2 regions of the Streptomyces sp. NPDC086766 genome follow, and region 2 is predicted to be linked to the other one. Evidence: riboswitches for the same ligand, from Rfam matches in the RefSeq annotation. Region 2 holds a riboswitch; the other holds the start of a gene.
What was found. Region 2 has a riboswitch for S-adenosylmethionine ahead of thrC (threonine synthase). Riboswitches for the same ligand answer to the same signal wherever they lie in the genome.
Positions count from the first base shown of each region.

Region 1: another riboswitch for S-adenosylmethionine. It lies ahead of ACIPM1_RS02110 (aminotransferase class V-fold PLP-dependent enzyme); the one in region 2 lies ahead of thrC (threonine synthase).

Region 1 covers NZ_JBIVBI010000001.1:470,891-474,076, reverse strand. Annotated here, with positions in the region: gene ACIPM1_RS02120 (rhomboid family intramembrane serine protease) at 1-268, shown strand, start outside; gene ACIPM1_RS02115 (Lrp/AsnC ligand binding domain-containing protein) at 265-546, shown strand; gene ACIPM1_RS02110 (aminotransferase class V-fold PLP-dependent enzyme) at 593-1,960, opposite strand; SAM riboswitch class IV at 2,160-2,276, opposite strand; gene trpD (anthranilate phosphoribosyltransferase) at 2,362-3,186, opposite strand, start outside.
Region 2 covers NZ_JBIVBI010000011.1:136,655-139,840, forward strand. Annotated here, with positions in the region: gene ACIPM1_RS21115 (MoaD/ThiS family protein) at 1-207, opposite strand, end outside; gene thrC (threonine synthase) at 204-1,487, opposite strand; SAM riboswitch class I at 1,505-1,673, opposite strand; gene ACIPM1_RS21125 (glucosyl-3-phosphoglycerate synthase) at 1,842-2,786, shown strand; gene ACIPM1_RS21130 (trehalose-6-phosphate synthase) at 2,869-3,186, shown strand, end outside.

The sequences.
Region 1 (3,186 bases), on a different contig from region 2:
GTACCTGTTCCCCAGGGCCCGGGTGACCAGTCTCTTCCCGTTCCTGTTCTTCCTGCCGCTGCGCTTCCCGGCCTGGGTGGTGCTGCCCTTCTGGGCGGCTCTGCAGTGGATGGCGGCCGGGCGGACCGCCCAGGGGCCGCAGGTGGCCTACCTGGCGCACCTGGTCGGCTTCGGGCTCGGCTTCGGCTTCGCGTGGGCCCGGTTCGGCCGGGCGACTATTGTGAGGTCCGCCCCTGCTCCGGCCCCCGAGGGAGAGAACCAGCCGTGATCACCGCGATCGTGCTCATCAAGACCAGCGTGGACCGGATCCCCGAGATCGCCGAGCAGATCGCGTCGCTGGACTCCGTGAGCGAGGTCTTCTCCGTCACCGGCACCTACGACCTGATCGCCATGGTGCGGGTGCGGGAGCACGAGGACCTCGCCGAGGTCATCCCCGGCCGGATCAGCAAGATCCCGGGTGTGGAGGCCACGGACACCCACGTGGCCTTCCGTACGTACTCCCAGCACGACCTGGAGGCGGCCTTCGCCATCGGGCTGGACTCCTGACCGGGCCCTCGGGCCCGGACCGGGCTCCTCGACCACCGGCGCGAAGCTAGACCACCGGCACGCAGCGGCCGCCCTCCGTGCGGTACGTCCAGCGCGCGCCGTCCCGGACGAGTTCCCGCACCGCGCTCAGGAAGCGGTCGATGTGCTCGTCGGGGGTGCCGGCGCCGAAGCTGACGCGGACGGCGTGCGGGGAGCGCTCGCCGGCGGCGGTCTCCGGGGAGCCGCACCCTCCTCGCGCCCCCGCTCCCGCGCCGAGCAGCGTACGGAGCAGGGGGTGGGCGCAGAAGAGGCCGTCGCGGACGCCGATGCCGTACTCGGCGGAGAGCGCGGCCGCGAAGTGGGAGCTGTTCCAGCCCTCGACGACGAAGGACAGCACACCGACCCGGGGCGCGTCGTCGCCGAAGAGGGAGAGCACCCGCACCCCGGGCACCTCGGCGAGGCCCGCCCTGAGCCTGCGCAGCAGGTGCTGCTCGCGGGCGACGAGCGTGTCGAAGCCGGCCTCGGTGAGGGCCCGGCAGGCCGAGGCGACGGCGTAGGCGCCGATCACGTTGGGCGAGCCGGCCTCGTGGCGGGCGGCGCTCTCGTGCCACTCCACCTCCACTCCCCCGTCGGCGCGCCGGGCGACACCGCGGCTCGCGCCGCCGCCCGCCAGGTACGGCTCGGCGGCCCGCAGCCAGTCGGCGCGGCCGGCCAGGACGCCGGAGCCGAAGGGCGCGTACAGCTTGTGGCCGGAGAAGGCGACCCAGTCGACGTCGAGGTCGGTGACCGACACCGGGTGGTGCGGCGCGAGCTGGGCGGCGTCCAGGACGATCCGGGCGCCGTGCGCGTGCGCGGCGGCGGCCAGTTCCCGCACCGGCCACAGCTCGCCGGTGACGTTGGAGGCGCCGGTGACGCAGACCAGGGCCGGACCGTGGGGGTCGCGGTCCGCCAGGGCCCGCTCCAGGGTCTCCACGGCCTGCCGCGGGGTGCGCGGCGCGTCGAGGACGGTGACGCCGGCGTCCGGCCACGGCAGCAGCGCGGCGTGGTGCTCGGTCTCGAAGACGAAGACCCGGCAGCCGGCCGGCAGCGCGCGGGCCAGGAGGTTGAGGGAGTCGGTGGTGGACCGGGTGAAGACCACCTGGTCGCCCGGGCGGCAGCCGAGGAAACCCGCGACGGTCTCCCGGGCCTTCTCGAACAGGTCGGTGGAGAGCTGGGAGAGGTGGCCGGCGCCGCGGTGGACGCTTCCGTAGTACGGCGCGTAGGCGGCCACGTCGTCCCAGACGCGCTGGAGGGCGGGGGCGCTGGCCGCGTAGTCGAGCGCGGCGTACCCGGCCTCGCCGCCGGTGACGAGCGGAACGGTGACGTCCCGGCCCAGCACGGGCAGCGGGGGGCAGACGGCGGGGGCGGGGGCAGGGGCAGCGGTGGCGACGGACATGGCGAACTCCTGTGAGAGGCAAGCGGAATCACCGTGCGAGCGGCTGCGGCTCAAGCACGCGGGACGCTCCGGCACGGAGGAAGGTGAAAGGGGTGTGCGGAGGCGGGGCTCGACGCCCTAACGCATTCGCTTGCTCACGGAAGGCTCCCTCGAACGACCAGGACCCCTGGCCCCACGCTCATCGGAAAAGCGTGCGAGGGGTCCGCGCTTGCCGTGGACCTTGCTGTCCACGACCTGGTCCTCACCCGGGGCACCCCGCCACGGACGGAGGGTTGCCGGACAGCCGGCCGGGGCCGCATGGCTGTCGCTCATGACCTGGTCCACCATCCTGCCACACGATCTTCGACGCGCAAGGCGCGGTCCGGAATGCGGACCGCGCCCTGTCCCGTGCCGTGTGCGGATCAGGCGTTGCTGGCGGCCGCCCAGCGCTCCAGCACCCGCTTGGCCGCCCCGGAGTCGATCGCCCGCGCGGCCCTGTCCATGCCGGCGCGCAGCTGCTCCGCCAGCGTCCCGGAGCCCGGCTCCAGGGCGACCAGCGCGGCCGCCGAGTTCAGCAGCACGGCGTCGCGCACCGGGCCGGTCTCGCCGTCCAGCAGACGGCGGGCGACCTCGGCGTTGAAGGACGGGTCGCCCCCGCGCAGGGCCTCGACGGGCACCAGCTCGATGCCGACGTCCCGCGGGTCGAAGGTCTCCTCGGACACCTTGCCGTCCCGGACCACCCAGACGTGGGAGGTGGAGGTGGTGGTCAGCTCGTCCAGGCCGTCGTCCCCCCGGAAGACGAGGGAGGAGTTGCCGCGCTCGGCGAAGACGCCCGCGATGATCGGCGCCATCCGCGCGTCGGCCACGCCGACCGCCTGCGCCCGCACCTTCGCCGGGTTGGTCAGCGGACCGAGGAAATTGAAGACCGTACGGATGCCCAGCTGGCCCCGGGCCGCCGCCACATGGCGCAGCGCAGGGTGGAACTTCACCGCGAAGCAGAAGGTGATCCCGGCCTCCTCGGCGACCTGGGCCACCCGCCGCGGCGTCAGCCCCAGATTGACGCCCAGCTTCTCCAGGACGTCGGACGCCCCGGAGGCGGAGGACGCGGCCCGGTTGCCGTGCTTGACGACCTTCGCGCCCGTGCCGGCGACGACGATCGACGACATCGTGGAGATGTTGACCGTCTTGGCGCCGTCGCCGCCGGTGCCGACGATGTCGACGGTCTCGCCCGGCACCTCGATGACATT
Region 2 (3,186 bases):
CTCGAACCGGACGTCGTCGTCGTTGACGTAGACGTTGACGAAGCGGCGCAGCCTGCCCTGGTCGTCCAGGACGCGCGCGGCGATGCCGGTGTGGTTCTTCTCCAGGTCGGCGATGACCTCGCCGAGGGTCGCGCCGTCGGCGTTCACCTCGGCCCGGCCGCCGGTGTAGGTGCGCAGGATGGTGGGGATGCGAACGGTCACGCTCATGCGAGGCCAGCCTCTCGGAAGGAGTCCAGGTTCGGGCGGATGGTCGCGGTGAGGCCGGTGCCCGCCACCGCGTCCAGGGTCTTCAGGCCGTCCCCGGTGTTCAGGACGACGGTGGTCTTCGCCGGGTCCAGCACACCGTTCTCGATCAGCTTGCGCGTGACGCCCACCGTCACCCCGCCCGCCGTCTCCGCGAAGATGCCCTCGGTCCGGGCGAGCAGCCTGATGGCGTCCACCACCTGCTCGTCGGTCACGTCCTCCACGGCGCCGCCGGTGCGGCGCGCGATGTCCAGGACGTACGGGCCGTCGGCCGGGTTGCCGATGGCGAGGGACTTGGCGATGGTGTCCGGCTTCTGCGGGCGGACCACGTCGTGGCCCGCCTTGTAGGCGGTGGACACGGGGGAGCAGCCCTGGGCCTGGGCGCCGAAGATCTTGTACGGCCGGTCCTCGACCAGACCGAGCGCGATCAGCTCCTGGAGGCCCTTGTCGATCTTCGTGAGCTGCGAGCCGGAGGCGATCGGGACGACGATCTGGTCCGGCAGCCGCCAGCCGAGCTGCTCGCAGATCTCGTACGCCAGCGTCTTGGAGCCCTCGGCGTAGTACGGCCGCAGGTTGACGTTGACGAAGCCCCAGCCCTCGCCGGCCGGGTCGCCGATCAGCTCGGAGCAGAAACGGTTCACGTCGTCGTAGTTGCCCTCGATGCCGACGAGCTCGCCGCCGTAGACCGCGGCCATGACGACCTTGCCCTGCTCCAGGTCGTGCGGGATGAACACGCAGGAGCGGAGGCCGGCGCGGGCGGCCGCGGCGCCGACGGCGCCGGCCAGGTTGCCGGTGGAGGAGCAGGACAGGGTGGTGAAGCCGAAGGCGCGGGCGGCCTCCAGGGCCTGGGCGACGACCCGGTCCTTGAAGGAGTGCGTCGGGTTGCCGGAGTCGTCCTTGACGTACAGCCCGCCGGTCACGCCGAGCTCGCGGGCCAGGTTGTCGGCCTGCACCAGCTTGGTCCAGCCCGGGTTCAGGTTCGGCTTGGTCGCCACGTCGGCGGGGACGGGCAGCAGCGGCGCGTAGCGCCAGATGTTCGCGGGGCCCGCCTCGATCCGCTTGCGCAGCTCCTCGGTGTCGTACGCCGAGAAGTCGTAGGCGATCTCCAGCGGGCCGAAACACTCCTCGCAGGCGAAGACCGGGCCGAGCGGCACCCGGTGGCCGCACTCACGGCAGCTCAAGGCCGCGGCGGGACCGAGGTCGACGGTGGAGTCGGTGCTGCTTGCAACAGTCTGCACAGCCATGGAGGCGAGGCCCTTTCTCCTCATCTTCCTCACGACGCATCTCGCCGTGAGACGGATTTGGCACCTTCCCTAGCCGGGAGCCTCGCGGTGACGATCGCTGTGCGCGCACAGCGATGGATACGAGAACCGGCTGGAGGGTTGCCGGGGCTTCATCGGGCCGTGTCCCTCTGCCCCTCTGGATGAGCGGTATGCGGTTGTTGAGCGGCGGCGACCCCCGACATGCGATGGTCATCCGCGTTGTTCAAGACTGTAACCGAAGGCCAGGACAGTTGAGATAGTCGTCCGAACCGCGAGACGGAGCACAGGACCCGTGTGATCCGTCCCGTGATCCGAATCAGTGAGGAGCCGCCGACCGTGCTGGAAGAAGTCGAGGGCTGGCTGAGGACACGCTCCTGGTCCGTGACCGATCGCCCGCTGCACCGGATCCTGGCCGCCAAGCGCGCGAGCGGCTCGTCGGTCAGCGTCGTGCTGCCCGCGCTCAACGAGGAGGAGACGGTCGGCGAGATCGTCGCCGTGATCCGTCACGACCTGATGCGGCAGGCCCCGCTCGTCGACGAGATCGTCGTCGTCGACTCGGGCTCCACCGACCGCACGTCCGAGGTGGCCGCCGCCGCGGGCGCCCGGGTCGTCCACCGCGACGACGTCCTGCCGCGCATCCCGGCCGTCCCGGGCAAGGGCGAGGTGCTGTGGCGCTCGCTGCTCGCCACCGAGGGGGACATCGTCTGCTTCGTCGACGCCGACCTGAGGGAGTTCTCCTCCGACTTCGTCACGGGGATCGTCGGCCCGCTGCTCACCGACCCGGACGTCGACCTGGTGAAGGCGATGTACGACCGCCCGCTGGGCGGCGCCGCGGGGCAGGGCGGCCGGGTCACCGAGCTGATGGCTCGCCCGCTGCTCAACATGCACTGGCCGCAGCTGGCCGGCTTCGTGCAGCCGCTCGGCGGCGAGTACGCGGCCCGCCGCTCGCTGCTCGAACAGCTGCCCTTCCCGGTCGGGTACGGGGTCGAACTGGGGATGCTGGTCGACGCGCTGCACCTGGTCGGCCTGGACGCGCTCGCCCAGGTGGACGTCGGTGTGCGCAGGCACCGGCACCAGGACGGGCAGGCGCTCGGCCGAATGGCCGCCGCGATCTACCGCACCGCCCAGCTCCGGCTGGCCCGCGGCCATCTGATCCGGCCCGCCCTCACCCAGTTCGAGCGGGGCGAGGAGGGCTTCGAGCCGCGGACGTACCCGGTGGACACCGAGGAGCGGCCGCCGATGATCGAGATAGCGGAGTACGCCGCCCGGAAGGTGGCGTGAAACATCGTCCCGGCCGTATACGGCCACCCACCAAGCGGAACCGTACGTTTGAGCGTTTGAGGGCCGGGCTAGGTTGAGGCGTATGGCTTCTACGCACGGTGCCGAGGTGCTGGTCGCGTCCAATCGCGGCCCGGTTTCGTACGAGCTGCTCGAGGACGGTTCGCTGCGGGCCCGACGCGGAGGCGGAGGGCTGGTGTCCGGGTTGTCGGCGATCGGCCCCGAGGCGGGCGCGGTGTGGGTGTGCGCCGCGCTCGGCGACGCCGACCGCGAGGCGGCCCGCCGCTTCGAGGGAGGCCGCAGGCTGCCGTCCGACGCGACCGGCGGGCAGCAGGTCCGGATGCTCGACATCGACGCGGCGGTCTTCGCCGACGCCTACAACGGCATCGCCAACTCGGTGCTC